Regions from separate parts of the Paenibacillus sp. J22P143 genome, predicted to be linked through region 3. Evidence: riboswitches for the same ligand, from Rfam matches in the RefSeq annotation. Region 3 holds a riboswitch; each other region holds the start of a gene.
What was found. Region 3 has a riboswitch for thiamine pyrophosphate ahead of AC58PQ_RS13965 (thiamine phosphate synthase). Riboswitches for the same ligand answer to the same signal wherever they lie in the genome.
Positions count from the first base shown of each region.

Region 1: linked by a shared signal. The riboswitch ahead of AC58PQ_RS20225 (ECF transporter S component) and the one ahead of AC58PQ_RS13965 (thiamine phosphate synthase) in region 3 are both predicted to bind thiamine pyrophosphate.
Region 2: linked by a shared signal. The riboswitch ahead of thiC (phosphomethylpyrimidine synthase ThiC) and the one ahead of AC58PQ_RS13965 (thiamine phosphate synthase) in region 3 are both predicted to bind thiamine pyrophosphate.

Region 1 covers NZ_JCAUAQ010000017.1:1,110-6,516, reverse strand. Annotated here, with positions in the region: gene AC58PQ_RS20235 (helix-turn-helix transcriptional regulator) at 105-887, shown strand; gene AC58PQ_RS20230 (DUF3105 domain-containing protein) at 888-1,583, opposite strand; TPP riboswitch at 1,763-1,872, shown strand; gene AC58PQ_RS20225 (ECF transporter S component) at 2,010-2,606, shown strand; gene AC58PQ_RS20220 (ABC transporter ATP-binding protein) at 2,612-4,108, shown strand; gene AC58PQ_RS20215 (energy-coupling factor transporter transmembrane component T family protein) at 4,099-4,896, shown strand; gene AC58PQ_RS20210 (YuzC family spore coat inner layer protein) at 4,981-5,376, opposite strand.
Region 2 covers NZ_JCAUAQ010000002.1:232,574-237,980, reverse strand. Annotated here, with positions in the region: gene AC58PQ_RS04835 (GNAT family N-acetyltransferase) at 404-1,630, opposite strand; gene AC58PQ_RS04830 (AbrB/MazE/SpoVT family DNA-binding domain-containing protein) at 1,842-2,078, shown strand; TPP riboswitch at 2,130-2,239, shown strand; gene thiC (phosphomethylpyrimidine synthase ThiC) at 2,331-4,106, shown strand; gene bioC (malonyl-ACP O-methyltransferase BioC) at 4,171-5,040, opposite strand; gene AC58PQ_RS04815 (alpha/beta hydrolase) at 5,003-5,407, opposite strand, start outside.
Region 3 covers NZ_JCAUAQ010000007.1:140,764-146,170, reverse strand. Annotated here, with positions in the region: gene hflC (protease modulator HflC) at 1-531, opposite strand, end outside; gene hflK (FtsH protease activity modulator HflK) at 528-1,538, opposite strand; TPP riboswitch at 1,688-1,786, shown strand; gene AC58PQ_RS13965 (thiamine phosphate synthase) at 1,931-2,551, shown strand; gene thiO (glycine oxidase ThiO) at 2,552-3,775, shown strand; gene thiS (sulfur carrier protein ThiS) at 3,759-3,962, shown strand; gene AC58PQ_RS13950 (thiazole synthase) at 3,967-4,734, shown strand; gene thiD (bifunctional hydroxymethylpyrimidine kinase/phosphomethylpyrimidine kinase) at 4,996-5,407, shown strand, end outside.

The DNA of each region.
Region 1 (5,407 bases), on a different contig from region 3:
GTAAGAGAGTAGTTGGCTTCATTATATGCCTTATTGATGCGAGTTTCTATGAACTATAGTATGATATGTGTAATATAGTACGATAAAAGGGAGGCGTGACCCCTATGCAGCTAACAGGCTTCCACTATGATAAAAGCAGTACATGGAACGAGGAACAGCCGAATATTCGATCCGATTGGACACTTATTTTCGTGATCTATGGCCGCTGTGTGTACTGGATTCGCGAGAAAAAACAAGTGCTAGAGAAAGGGCAATGGCTGCTCATTCCAAGCCATACCCCCTACTATGGTCGAAGTGTGCCCACCAAAATTCATGAGAAATTTGTGCTGCAGTTCGATGCACGAACAGCCTCGGACGTCTTCCCGCTGCTTCATCTAACGTCCCCTGCCTGCCGGCAGACGGGGAAATTCGATATCATTGCCGACCGGCTGCGACTGATCCACAGAGGGTGGCAAGACAAACAGCCCTATTACCAGGCGCTATGCGAAGCGCACTGGCAAGAGTTGTTTGTGTACCTCCAGCGGGAGTGGGATCAAGCGGCCACAACCTCGACAACCGCACTACTCGTGGAACAAATGAAGGGGTATATTCAGAATCATTACCGCGAACATGTAACCAAGGATGAGCTAGGCGCTAGCATTAACCGATCTCCGAATTATGCAGCATCCCTTTTTCGCCAAGTTACAGGTCAAACGATCAGTGAATTCGTTCACGTTACGAGGATCAAAACAGCCGTCTACATGCTGCGGCATTCCGCTCTGACGGTAACCGAAATAGCCGAGTTCATCGGCTATAACGATCCTTCTTATTTTTATCGCGTATTCCGAAGAATTACGGGTTTAGTACCAACCGAGCTAGTTTCAGATCGTGAAACCATTCGTAAATAACTACATCGTTCCGCCGCCAAGACGTACGTTAGCCGGAATTTGCTCAGGACCTTTGTTGATATTGTCGTGAATAAACGTACCAACACTAGCTTCATCGAATTTGGCGAGTGGCATTGTTTTCGTCCATGCCGTTATAACGACTTCTTGATCGGCAGGCACATCCACATTGGGAACGGCGAGAACACCAGCACCAGCCGTCTTGAAATGAGTCAAATATTCGATCTGATCGACCAGCTCTTTCGGTGCATCTGGATGATAATGAATGATGATATCGCCATGCTCCAGATTGTGGACAAGCAACTCGTAACCAGGTCTCTCCTTATAGAATCCGAACTTCAAATCGTGAGGGCTATGTGTGCCGGAGGTAGGGATTTTCATCTCGTACATCAAGGTGCCATCCTTGTGATCGCGTCCGTAATCTTTATCTGTTGTGACCTGAATGTTGGCATGGTAATTAAGCTGATCTAGACTATACTTGCTGGCTGAGCTTTGAATGAGTGAAGTACCTATACTGCCAATCGCGATAATAAGTAGGGCATGTGAAATAAGGAGCCAGGTTTTATGCTTCTTTTTCAGGGCTTGCTTTTCGGCCTTTTTCAACCGAGAGCTGCTATCTTTGTTCATTCTTGCTGTCAGCACGTAGCCAATCATAGCAGCAATGAGTATGGCTAGTCCGATATAAAGCAACATTGTCATTGTTTCAGTCCCCTTCTGCATCGTGGAATGATCCATCCTGGATAGGCTCCGTTATTGAAAAATAATGAAGACACTACAAATTGTAGTTTTACTTTGGGGTAGAAGTCAACTACTACGACGAAACTTTTGGGAAAAAAGGATTGCCAAAAAGCGGCTAATCCGCTACAGTTAAGCCAAATGAATAGCAACACGGGTGCTTGATGAAGTCAGGCTGAGATAGTGGCCCTATGCCACTGACCGTTAATCTGATCTGGATAATGCCAGCGTAGAGACCTGATGTGCTTTTTTTGCACAAATGTTCAAGCCTACCGTTAATCCGGCGGGCTTTTTTTGTCCTTAGGGACGAAGGAGACCATGTATCTTAGGTTGGCGTGTTCGCCTATCTCATTGACAAATATGGATTGGGGAAAAGGAGTCGAGTAGAAGATGGCGCAGCAAGAAGTAAGTAAAAAAGGGTTGAAGCTGACTGATATTTTGATCACGATTGTTATTTCAGCGGTGTTCGGTGTAATTTATCGGATTTGGGGACCGTTCTATGATCTATTGAAGCCACTAGGTTTGCATGCAGAACAGTTAAGCTACGGGATGTGGTTCATGGCGGCGACATTCGCTTTTCTCGTCATTCGTAAGCCAGGGGTTGCCCTGTTGGCAGAAGTGGCGGCTGCAACGATTGAGGCACTATATGGCGGCCATTGGGGAGTGGCAACGCTCGTGTTTGGTTTACTTCAAGGACTTGGTGCGGAGCTGGCGTTTGCTTTATTCCGCTACCGTCGTACAACCGTGGGGGTAACCATTCTCGCAGCCTTTGCTTCAGCGATCATGTCCTTATTTGTGGATACTTACTATGGCTATATCGAGCAACTCACTTTATGGAATTACGTTTTGTTCGTTAGCTTGCGACTACTAGGCAGTGCTTTGATCGCTGGCGTGTTCGCGTACTATTTGACGGATGCATTGTCTCGTACAGGTGTACTGAATCTGATTCGCCCCGTTTCCAAAAAAGATTACGACGTACTGGGGTAAACGAGATGAGCGAAGGAATGAGCGTTACGAATCTACGGTTAAAATATCCCGGCGACGACGCCCCCCTGATCTTTCAGGGGGTTTCCTTTTCCACCCGGCCTGGTGAGAAGGTGCTGCTTCTGGGACCTAGCGGATGCGGCAAATCTACCCTGCTTCAGGTGCTGAGCGGAATTGTCCCTGACATGATCGAGCTTCCGCTCAAAGCGGATGAGATTCGCAGACCTAGACGATGGGGGTATGTGTTTCAGGATCCTGATACGCAGTTTTGTATGCCCTATATCGACGAAGAGATCGCGTTCGTATTGGAAAATCAGGAAGTGCCGCGCGAAGAAATGCCTGCGCGTATTCAGCATTATTTGGACTTGGTCGGCCTTCATTTACCAGATGCTCACACACTGATTAGTACGCTGTCTCAAGGGATGAAGCAGCGACTAGCGATTGCTAGCGTACTGGCGTTAGAGCCAGAGGTGATCTTCCTCGATGAGCCTACGGCGCTGCTGGATGACGAGGGCACGAAGCAGGTGTGGGACACGATCCGGTCGATTAGCGGGGATAAAACCCTCCTCATCGTGGAGCACAAAATTAGCGGCATGCTGGATCTTCTCGACCGTCTGATCATCCTGACACCTGAGGGTGGGGTTTTGGCGGATGGGCCACCGCATGCCATGTTCGAGACGTACAAGGAACAAATCAGGGAATACGGGATTTGGTATCCCGAGGTGTGGGAGGATTATGCCAAGGAGAACCTGTATGCGGATGCGAGGGTGGATGACCAGAGAACCTTCCAACATAGCGTACAGTCCATAGAGCCCGTCATGGTCTTCCAGGATTTCGTCGGACTTCGCAGCGGGCAGATCAGGACCTCTGTGGATAACTTTCATGTATATCCTGGCGACTGGATCACCGTTGTCGGTGCCAACGGCGCTGGCAAAAGCTCGCTCCTCCTCGCGATCATGCGGCTCATTCCGACCCGCGGAAGCTGTGTGATCGCGGGAGTGAAGGGCAACAAAGTCGAGCAGCTTGCGGAGCAAGTCGGCTTTGTGTTCCAGAACCCGGAGTTCCAATTCGTCACGAACTCCGTGGAGGAAGAGCTGACCTATGGCTTGCCAGAGGGTCAGCCGAGGAACGGGCAGTCGGCAGCGGCCGAGCTGCTGCTCCGGGAGTACGACCTGCTTGCGCTGCGCGAGCGGCACCCGTTCCAGCTCTCGATGGGCCAGAAGCGCAGGCTCAGCGTGGCGTCCGCGATGGTTCGCGGGCCGCGCCTCCTGCTGCTGGATGAGCCCACCTTCGGGCTCGATGCGCATGGCACGCTGCGCATGCTCGAGCAGCTGGAGCGGCTGCGCGCCAGCGGGACCGTGATCGTGATGGTTACCCACGATCACGAGATCGTCCAGCGCTGGGCTACGCGCGTCTGGCAAGTCGAGGCGGGGCGCGTGACAGAAAGCGCGCCCGCAGTCCTAGTGCCTGTCGTCACAGGGGGTGAGCCGCTGCTATGCAACTAACATTCAGCTTTCGCGAAACGTGGCTGCATCGGGTGAATCCAGGTGTGAAGCTCGTCTTGTCGATTCTGCTATTCATCGTTGTCGTCTTCACACATAACATTAACATGATGCTGTTCCTGACGATCGGGGCATTACTTCCGCTGGCTTTGTTGTCGGGTCATCCTGTCAAAAGATTATTGCTATACGCTTCGCCCTTTCTGCTAATTTTTGTGTCATCCTCTGCGGGGATGATGATGTTCGGAACCGGGGAGACCCTCTGGTTTCACTTCGGGATTATTCGAATCACCGAGGAAAGCTTCTATCGCGGGATCCATCTTGGTTTGCGCGGTATGCAAGTAGCCTCGGTTGGCTTGCTGTTCAGCTTGACCACGCGGCCTGTCGCGTTGTTTTACGCGATGATGCAGCAGTGGAAGGTCGCGCCGAAGTACGCGTACAGCTTTCTGGCAGCATTGCGTATGCTGCCCGTCATCTTAGAGGAGTTCCAGACGCTTCGCTGTGCGCTCAAGGTTAGGGGCAATCGCAAGCAGCGGAATCCGCTCACATCGTGGTATACCACGATGCGGATGATCGCTATCCCGCTGCTGGCTCAAAGCATTCGCCGTGCCCACAGGACGGCGGTAGCGATGGAAGCGAAGCGTTTTTCGATGAATCGCAAACGCACGTATTATTATGTATCCTCCTACTCGAAGTTGGATGTGTATTACAGTGTCTACTGGCTTGTGCTCATTGCAGCAGCCCATTGGCTAGCGGTTACATGGCCGATACTGAGCAGCGTAGATGTTCGTTGAGGCTAAATATGAGGAATGAGTAGCGCGACCCCACACAGCAAAAGAGCAACCCAACTCCACTTAAGGAGCGGATTGCTCTTTTTCTCATTGGCCCCATTTGAGCATGATCGTGACTAGGCAACATGGATTTTCGGTAATGCGAGGACCAACCACGAACTGTATAGCACTAGGGCTGTAGCTGGCTTTGATTGCGGATTCACTACCGAATGTTTGAACAATGCGATCTACTTCTTTTTGATTGCCGTTTTGGGCACTCGTCATTAATTGCTGGGCGATCGTGGGGTCATTGAGTTTTTTGACGAGGATGGAGGCATCCTTTAGCAAATGTTCGGAGGTAACGACCGAATTCGAAAGCATTTTGGTATTAACAGGCGGATAGTTGCGGTCCCACGCCCAGTAAGGTGCATAGTGGTACGGATGAGCAGGATACAGATGATACTGAACTGGGGGATAGGGGTACAAGGTTGGGTCGTTGTACATCGAGACCGACCCCTTTCTGTAAAATGATGAG
Region 2 (5,407 bases), on a different contig from region 3:
GCAACCCCTTAATCTAAAATGCGTGCGATTATGCAACTATTTCTGGAAGTAAACAACTTTTTGGCAGTTTTTGCTCCAAAAGGTTGTATTTTTGCACTAATTCTACGATTTAGAACCATGCCCTCTCAAAATAAATGTACTTTAGCATCTTTGACCATTGATTTCAGTGTTTCCGTTCAGAGGTAGAGATTGGTGGAGATTGGAACTGAAAATCAATTCATCGTCGGGTACAGTACTTACTTATTGTTCCCTATTTTGGAGAGGCAGTCGTAATAATCGTAACATGTAACTGACTGATTTCTCTGTCAATTAGCTTTAAAAATTGGTTCTAAATACTCGCAGTATAGAAACCGTTAGAAGTTAGTAATATTTTAGTCAAAGCCAGCCCCTCCTCTACCAATACTTAAAAGAAATCCGTCAGATACGTTGTTCGTTCCGGAATGAATCGTTCCAATCTGGAGATCTCATCCGCGCTGCCGTGTAGACGGCCAATGTGATGCAGCAACGAGGCTCGCTTATAACCCATTAGCAGCGCTGATAACGTCTGGATATCACACGAAATGACGTCCCGCTCCGCCTCTACCTCGGCGCCGCCCCCACTATGGAACACTTGTTCCTCATCCAGCTTTACGATGTCGTTCCCTTCAGCGCTCCCAAGTTGAATTCGGAATATCCCGTTATTCCATTCGGCTTGATCGTCCTGAAGCTGCAGATAGAATGGCTTGCTTACCTCAGTTCCATCCGCAACTTCGTTAAATGGATATGACTGCAGAAAGGCTTCGGCATCGACGATCCGTGCCATAAAATAAGGAATGACTTCCTGCTTGATTCGGGGATCCGCCAACAAATAAGGCAGCGGGTCGCCAAGCGGCGCCTGGCATACTACTTTGTCAACCATCGAGTCATGATTGGAGATCAATCGCCATAGCGCACGATTGGCGTCCTCACTTAGTGCAACCAACTCATGTACGGTGAGTATCCTTTCCTTTACCTGATATATGATGTAGCCTTCCGGCTCACCAGCAGGATTCAAGTACAGGGTTACGATCCCTTTCTTAGGCTTGAAAACTCTATTACTCCACCATGCTTCGGTCCGAACGAGCATTCCGTTAAAGCGTTTCGCATACGCCTCATAGATCGGATTCAGCACCGCCGCTTCCGCTTCGATCCGTCTCAGCGTGCTACCTTCTGCAACCTCCGGCTTGGGTAACTGGTTTGCGGCAATTTCATAACGCATGTAATCAATATAGGCTTCCCAGCCGTATTTGCGATAAAACGCAAAGGCAAACGGCGCTAGGAACGATACGACCTGCCCGGACTCTTTCATCGATTTCAGCGATTGTGACAACAGTTGGCCGACCATTCCCTGACGACGATATTCTGGCCATGTCGCAACAGAAGCAATGCCGCCCATCCCCAATGCTTTGCCGTTAATCCACGTTTTCAACTCCAGAATCATTAATTTCGCTGCTAGCCGATCCTCCACGAAATATCCCCAGATCTGTTCGGACTTCATCACAGCCAACCGGTCTTCCCGCTCCTCCGGCAACATAGCAAATTGAAAAGCAAACTCCGACAACGCAAGACTGTCCTTCAATTCATCCTGCTTCAATAATCTGATTTGATCCATAGGGCCTCCCATTTGTCTATTTGCTTCCATTCTAACATGTAGAATTCAAAGCAATCCATACAACCCGAATATTATCAACATTCTTAAAACAGAAGAAGTAAATAAAAGGAATTTGAGTGCATATGTGGAATAGATGTATATACACATTATGATGCCTTGTAACTTGGAGATGCCTTTCATTCGTTCATGAAATAAAGGGGGGTAAATGTATATGAAATCAACGGGAATCGTAAGAAAAGTAGACGAGCTGGGACGTATTGTTTTGCCTATTGAGCTTCGACGTACACTTCATATTGAGATCGGTGATGCGATCGAGGTCTATGTAGATCCAGAGCGTATTACACTTAAGAAGTATATGCCTGCTTGTGTGTTCTGTGGTAATTTTGAGGACATGTCCTATTTCAAAGGGAAGCTCGTTTGCAGCAAATGTATTGATGAGATTACCTAAACAAAATAACATTTGCATAATTTGGAATTAACGTGTAAATTAAATACCTAAGTGCATAGTCACGGGAGCTTGGTGAGACCAGGCTGAGAGGATAGTTACAACTATCGACCGTTAAACCTGATCTGGATAATGCCAGCGGAGGAACACAAGATCTCTTTGTATACCAGGAGACCGCCTCTATTAGAGATGCGGTCTTTTTTCGCAGCATGAATCCTCCGCTTGATCACAATCAATTATAGGAGGCATGGGAAAATGTCAATGGAAACAAGTAAAGAAAACGTCTCTTCTTCAATCTCCTCTTTTCCGGGAAGCAAAAAAGTGTATGTCGAGGGCTCGCGAAAGGACATCCGAGTTCCTATGCGTGAAATCACATTGAGTCCTACAACAGGTGCTTACGGAGAACAGGAAAACGCCCCTCTGCGTGTGTACGACACGAGCGGCGCATATACAGACGAGGAGATCCAAACGGATATTCGTGAAGGAATTCCACCTAATCGTTTGAATTGGATTTTAGAACGCAGCGATGTTGAACTGTATGAAGGAAGAACGATTAAACCGGAAGATAACGGATATTCCAAGGGCGAGCACGTTGCTGAGGTTTTTCCCGGTTTACATCGTCACCCTATGCGAGCGAAAAATGGTCGTAATGTAACCCAGATGCATTATGCACGTCAAGGTATCATCACGTCCGAAATGGAATATATCGCGATTCGCGAAAATGTATCTCCGGAATTTGTGAGGGACGAGGTCGCTCGCGGCAGAGCGATTATCCCCGCAAATATTAATCACCCTGAGAGTGAGCCTATGATTATTGGACGTAACTTTCTCGTGAAAATCAATGCGAATATAGGAAATTCTGCTGTATCGTCCTCCATTGAAGAAGAAGTGGAAAAAATGAGATGGGCTACTCGCTGGGGCGCTGATAATATTATGGATCTCTCTACGGGTAAAAACATTCATACCACCCGAGAATGGATTATTCGTAACTCCCCTGTTCCTATTGGTACCGTACCTATTTATCAAGCACTAGAGAAAGTGAATGGCAAAGCAGAAGATTTGACATGGGAAGTGTACCGAGACACGCTTATTGAACAAGCTGAGCAAGGCGTCGATTACTTTACCATTCATGCTGGTGTTCTGCTGCGTTATGTTCCTCTTACGGCTAAACGAGTAACAGGTATTGTTTCACGAGGCGGCTCTATTATGGCAGCCTGGTGTCTCGCCCACCATCAGGAAAACTTCCTGTATACACATTTTGAAGAGATCTGTGAAATCATGAAAGCCTATGATGTATCCTTTTCATTAGGCGACGGTTTACGCCCAGGATCTATTGCAGATGCGAATGATGAAGCCCAGTTTGCAGAATTAGAAACGTTAGGTGAACTCACCAAAATCGCCTGGAAGCATGACGTGCAAGTCATGGTAGAAGGCCCTGGTCACGTACCCATGCATTTAATCAAGGAAAATATGGATAAACAACTTGAAATCTGTGATGAAGCTCCTTTTTACACATTAGGACCGCTTACTACGGATATTGCGCCAGGCTATGACCATATCACTTCTGCCATTGGAGCAGCGATGATAGGCTGGTTTGGTACAGCCATGCTGTGCTATGTAACTCCCAAAGAGCATTTGGGCTTGCCCAATAAAAATGACGTTCGTGAAGGGGTTATCACCTATAAAATTGCTGCTCATGCCGCTGATTTAGCCAAAGGTCATAAAGGCGCCATGGATCGCGATAATGCGTTATCTAAGGCACGTTTCGAATTCCGGTGGCATGATCAATTCAACTTATCCTTGGATCCAGAAAGAGCCATAGCGTATCATGATGAGACACTGCCTGCAGAAGGTGCCAAGATCGCTCATTTTTGTTCGATGTGCGGTCCTAAGTTCTGCTCCATGCGGATTTCCCAAGATATCCGAGACTACGCCAAACTACAAGGCATTGAGGATGCGCAAGCCATTGAACAAGGCATGAGTGAAAAGTCGGAGGCTTTTAAGAAAGCGGGTCACAAAATTTATACGTAAACAAAAGAGGGTTGCTGCGGCAACCCTCTTTTCCTTTCAGTGAATCTTCATCTATTAGAAGGAATTATCCTTTCCACTCATCCGCCTCCGCTTCGAACATAAGAAGCTCGTAACTCGCAACAACGCCCCCCTGTATACCGAACTTTTCCTCGTATACTTCATACATCTTGGCGAACAGACGTCGTTTGCTGAGACCATGCCATGCAATGGCTTCTGACGTGCTAGCTCCCATTGCTTTTACGGAGTAAAGAAATTCTCTTACAGACGCATACATTTCTTTTTGGATCGAATGCTCGTCTTGGATATGTGAAAATCCCGCTTCTAAAAGCCATTCCTTCCACTGCGCTCTCGATTGTAAAGACAGCCCATGCCGCTGCGGTTCTATACCGATTGCTCGATATACTTCTTGAAATGACTCGTGCAATTCATAGAACGTATCGGGTCCGAAAGTGGTGAACACCAGCCTGCCTCCAGGACGAATAATCCGCCGAAGATGCCCTAGCGTTTGCCTTGGATGATTCAGCCATTGGAAACAGGCGTTAGAGACGATGAGATCAAATGAAGCTGTTGGAGCATCATGCGCCCACGTTTCAACATCCCCAACCAAAAATCGTAATCGAGACGAAAGGCCGTATACGGCATCTATCTCGTTCCATCTACTTGATCGCACTCGCTGTTCAGCTACTTTGATCATCTCTGGTGCGATATCAAGTGCAGTAATCGACACGGATGACGACCACTTGTTCAACAAAATTTCGGTAAGAGCTCCCGTGCCGCAGCCGATCTCAAGTATGTTGAACTCATCTGCGTGGACATCCCGCAGAGATTGTGCCAGCCTCTCAGCCATGCTTCGCTGCACATGGGCATGATGATCATACAACCCCTTGGAGCTACGGTTAAACTGACGACGAATAGCGGTTTTCTTCGCGTTCATGCCACCAACTCCTCATTTTATCAGCTATGTCAGCCTCTCTTTCCATAAACGGAGCATGCCCACGATTAGGAATTGCAACTAACTCCGCATCCGGCAATTGGGCTGCAAGCTCTCGTGCAGCGCCGTAAGGGCAAATCTGATCTGCAGTTCCATGAACGATCAGCACAGGACAAGTGAGAGTCGGCAACTCAGACACGATGTTCACATCTCGCAAAATCTGGAGGCCAGATAGGAGTCCTGAGATTGTCCATCCACCAGGGAAAGGAAGTCCCCCTCCAAGACCTTCTTCTAATTCATCTTCTGTAAATAAGTTTTGCCGAAATTTAGTTTCAACACGTTGTGGATCCTTCTGCAGCTCTGTCATCAT
Region 3 (5,407 bases):
CAGATCGGTACGTTTGATACGCACATCGACGATTTGGATGCCGTAGTTATCGCGCTCCATCAACTCCGAAACTTCCTTCGTAATCTCATCGTTCAGGTTACCACGTTGTGTATTTTCGCTGATGATATCGCTGTAATTGATCTCCGATAATTTCCGTCTAACGGTGTTATACACAGCCGCATCAATGCGCTCTTCCCCGCCTGTGATGGATTGAATCGTACGCAGGAACTGCTGAGCATCATCAATCCGCCATACCGTATAGTTATCAACTTCGATCGGCTTTTTATCTTTGGTCAAAATGGAAGTAGGCTTGCTGTCATACACCATCTGATATTTTGGAAGCGTGCGAACCGATTCAATGAATGGGATTTTAAAATGAATCCCAGGCTCCGTTTGGATCCGAACGGCTTCTCCGAATTTGAGAACGACGCGGTATTGTCCTTCTTTGACAATAAAGATGGAAATCAGGAAGAAAAAAGCAAGAACTACACCAACGATTGATCTGAAAATCCATTTGCGTTGCATGGTCATTTCGCAGCCCCTCCTTGCGCCGTTCCTGTTGCAGCGGCAGGTGTCCGTAACAGCTCATTAATTGGTAAATATTTGACCGTTTCGCCGGTGCTGTCGCTGATGAAAATTTTGGCATTCGGTAATATTTTCTCTAACGTCTCGATGATAAGTCTGCTTTCCGTAACCGATTTATTATTCGCATACTCCGCATAGATGGCATTGAACTTCGCAACATCCCCCTGAGCATTCAAAATCCGTGATTTCTTCTGGGCTTCGGCATTCTCAAGAAGGGCCTGAGCGTTTCCGCGCTCCCTAGGCAGGATATCATTTTCGTATTTCGTTGCGACGTTAATCTTCGTGTTTTTCTCTTCCCGCGCATTCGTTACATCTTTAAAAGCATTCTGTACATCACCCGCAGGCGGCTCAATATCTTGGAACTTCAAATCGACAATATGGATGCCAGTTTGATATTTGGTCTGCATCTCGATCAATCGTTCTTTGACCTTGCCTTGGACCTCGGTTTTTCCTTCTGTAATGGCAAAATCGAGTGCGGTAGCACCGATAACTGAACGAATCGCTGCACTCGCGGAGTTGCGAAGGAACAATTCTGCATTATCAATGTTGTACAAGTAGTTACGCATGTCACTGATATTCCATTCCACAACGGCATCGGCTGATAAAATATTTTCATCCCCCGTGATCATCATCGCTTCTTCATCTACGGGTGTGATTTTACCATTGGCTTCACGGAAGCCGATCTGGATACGCTGAGTCTTTTTGGCAGGCAGTACAATCACCTGTTGAATAGGGAAAGGGAGTTTAAAGTGAAGCCCAGCTTCCTTCTCCGTCGTATATTTGCCTAATGTTAAAATGGCCGCTTTCTCATGCTCCTGCACCGTATAGAAGGTGGACGATCCAAAGATGAGGACAAGAACGATAATAAGGCCGGCTATGATTTTAGTCACCAAGCCCGGAGGGAGCGAGGTAGGTCTTCGTCGATCGGGTTCTGGCAGTACAAATGGTTCCATTGAAAACACCCCTTTAATATAAGATTTACTGCTATGCTATACGGGTGAAGTTGGAATTAGTTTCATTATGGTCGAATGAGGGATACGATGGAAATTAGTTATTTCCAAGAGTTGGCTGTCATGCTATGATATTTAGTAATTGCAAACGAATGAATCCCTAGGGGCGCCGAGAGGCTGAGACAGTGTAGACTGAACCCTTTGAACCTGATCTGGTTTATACCAGCGGAGGAAAGTGGAACGAGCTTTGGAGCCGATTTAATATCGGTATATGATGAGGCAGCCTACAACCACTTTCCTGAGGAAAGTGGTTTTTTTATTTTTTCGACAACGTCAGGATGGTTTACTTGTTCGTGAGCACAAGCGATGTTTGGTGGAGAGGAGTCGAGCGATCGGTGTCAGAGAAAGAGCTGCATGTCATATCAGGTGGAAAGCATACATGGTCAGAGATAGCGAAGATTGCGGCACAGATTCACCCCTATGTCACAGCGATTCATATTCGCGAAAAAACGAAGTCCTTGGACGAAATTTTTATCGGCATGCAGTACATCTTGGAGCAAGGGATTCCTGCCAAAAGTCTGTACATCAACGGCTTTCCTTCTATCGCTCTAGCTCTACAAACAGGGGGGCTTCAGCTTCCAGGCACGACACCATCGCTGGTTATTCAGGATGAGTTCTGCCAAGGGATACAGCGCATCGGAGTCTCCGTGCATCATGCAGATGAGGCGAAATGGCGTGAAAAAGAAGGTGCCGACTATGTCATGTACGGTCATATCTTTGCGACAAACTCGAAGCGGGGAGCGCCGCCTAGAGGCTTGGAGCAATTACGGGAACTGGTTAATCACGTTAACATTCCTGTGATAGCGATTGGTGGGATGACGCCTGCGAGAGTAAGATCCGTGCTGGATACAGGAGCATCGGGTATCGCGGTCATGAGCGGAATTTGGGAAGCAGCGGATCCACTCGGAGCCGTTCTGGCCTATCACGATGAGCTTAGGCAGATAGAGGTGAGTTAAATGTCAGCAACAAGATCAGATGTCATCATCGTTGGCGGTGGTGTTATTGGTACATCCATCGCCTATTACTTGGCTAAAAGAGGGCAATCCGTCACGCTGCTGGAGCGCGGCCAGCTGGGCACAGAAGCCTCGGCTGCGGCAGCGGGCATGCTCGGTGCGCAGTCCGAGATGGAGGACACCGGCGCCCTGTTCCAATGGGCGCGCCAAAGCCGTGCCATGTTCCCCGAGCTAAGCGGGGAACTGCGAGAACTCACGGGCATCGACATCGGCCTCGTCCGTGAGGGGCTGCTGAACGTCGCGCTCAGCGACGTTCAAGAGCGAGAGCTGCGCGCGCGGGAGAAGCTCCAGCGCGCGGTGGGCGAGAAGGCCCAGTGGCTCAGCGCCGCTGAAGCCACTGCGATAGAGCCCGCGCTGAGCGGAGCTACGCGCGGAGCCCTGTACCTGCCCGAGGATGGGCAGGTAGATGCGCCCTTGCTGGCTGCGGCGTTCGCGCAGGCTGCGCAGGTGCTGGGGGCGAAGGTGCAACCCTTCGCCGGGGTGCAAGGGCTGCTGACCGCGCAGGAGCGCGTCATCGGCGTGCTGACAGCCGCCGGTCCGCTCTACAGCGACCACGTTGTCGTCGCCGCAGGCACGTGGAGCGGTCAGCTGCTTGCAGGCATCGGCATCGACCTGCCGATGTATCCCGTGAAGGGCGAGTGCTTTTCCGTGAGGACGCCGAAGCCTCTATTGAAGAAAACCCTGTTCACGCCAGGGTGCTATATCGTTCCGAAAGCCGGCGGACGGTTGGTGGTCGGCGCGACGGTCGTACCGAACAGCTATGACCGCAAGGTGTCGCTCTCGGGCTTAGCCGAGCTGATGGAACGCGCGAGGGGTCTGATGCCGCTACTTTGCGATGCAGAGTGGGAGAAGGCTTGGTCGGGGCTGCGCCCGCAGACAGCCGACGGATTGCCCTACATCGGCAAGGTACCGATGGTAGAGGGTTTGTATACAGCTTGCGGTCACTACCGCAACGGGATTTTGCTGAGCCCGATCACCGGGAAAGTGATGGCGGATTGGATCGTGGGCGGAGATGGCGTTGGTGAACAAGGGATGCCACCGTTAGCCACTTGGCTGAATGCTTTCAGCCCTGATTTATCGCCGGAGACCACGCGAGTGAGTCAGCAGGCTAAGGAAGAATTCTCGGCTACAGGAAAGGAATGGATAAGCCTTGAAACTGCACATTAATGGTCAGCAGGTTGATGTACCCGATACGATTCGAACCGTTGTGGAGCTGCTGGCACACTTCGATTTGAGCGACAAAATGCTCGTGGTTGAGCATAACGCAGCCATTTTACATAAAGAGGATCACGCAGGTGCTGAGCTTGCAGAAGGTCACAAAATTGAGATCGTTCATTTCGTTGGAGGAGGATAAAGACATGTTAAAAATCGGTCCATATGAGTTCCGTTCACGTTTGCTGCTAGGTACGGGGAAGTTTCCAGATTTTCAGATTCAAAAACAAGCGGTGGATATCAGTGAGTCCCAAATTTTGACGTTTGCGGTGCGACGGATGAACATTTTTGAAGCGAGTCAGCCGAATTTCTTGTCGATGCTGGATACGTCGAATTTCACATTGCTGCCGAATACCGCAGGTGCCAAAACAGCCGAAGAAGCGGTTCGCATCGCGCGTTTAGCGAAAGCCTCAGGCTTGTGCGACATGATCAAAGTTGAGGTTATTGGGGATGAAATGACGCTGCTGCCCGATCCAGTGGAAACGCTGAAAGCTTCGGAAATGCTGCTAGAGGAAGGCTTTATCGTGCTTCCTTATACATCAGATGACGTGTTGTTAGCTAAGCGTCTGCAAGCTCTCGGCGTACATGCAATTATGCCAGGCGCATCACCGATCGGCACGGGGCAGGGGATTATTAACCCGCTGAACCTAAGCTTCATCATCGAGCAGGCGACGGTTCCCGTTATCGTGGATGCAGGTATTGGTGCACCTTCGGATGCGGCATTGGCGATGGAAATGGGAGCGGACGGCGTGTTGCTTAACACAGCAGTATCAGGTGCTAAGGATCCAGTCAAAATGGCGTACGCCATGAAACTCGCGATTGAAGCGGGACGCGCTGGCTTTGAGGCGGGGCGCATTCCGAAGAAGCGCTACGCATCGGCAAGCAGTCCGATGGACGGGTTGAGTCGGGGATAGGGAAAGCCCTGCAATACGGAATCATGGCTAACGGACATGGAAGACGCTATTTGGTAAGTATATGAGGTTTTGAAATTCTAACGGACACTGGAGACGCTATACAGCGGAATTTGCTTAATACTTGTGAATTCTGCTGAGATAACGTCTGTGGTGTCCGTTAGATCATGGATAAAGCTATTTAGGCAACTATAACGTCCGTTATGACCGTTAGAAAATCTAGATGGAAGTCTGCAGCGTAGGATTGAGAGAGGGGGGAATAGCGTGGCGATTTACAAAGCATTGACGATAGCTGGCTCAGATAGCGGCGGTGGCGCAGGCATTCAGGCGGATCTGAAAACATTTCAAGAGATAGGCGTCTACGGCATGTCCGTGATTACGGCTGTAACCGCACAGAATACGTTGGGGGTGCAAGGGGTTTACCCGATGGGCGCGGAAGCTATCGAGCGCCAATTGGCGTCCATTGGGGAAGATTTGCGACCTGATGCGTTGAAGACGGGGATGCTTTTCAGCGGAGATATTATTCGCATTGTGGCAGCAGCCATCAAGAAGTATGAATGGACGCAAATTGTTGTAGATCCGGTGATGATTGCCAAAGGCGGGGCTTCGCTCCTGCAGCAGGAGGCGATTGATGCCATGATCCATTCGTTGCTGCCGCTAGCTGATGTGGTGACTC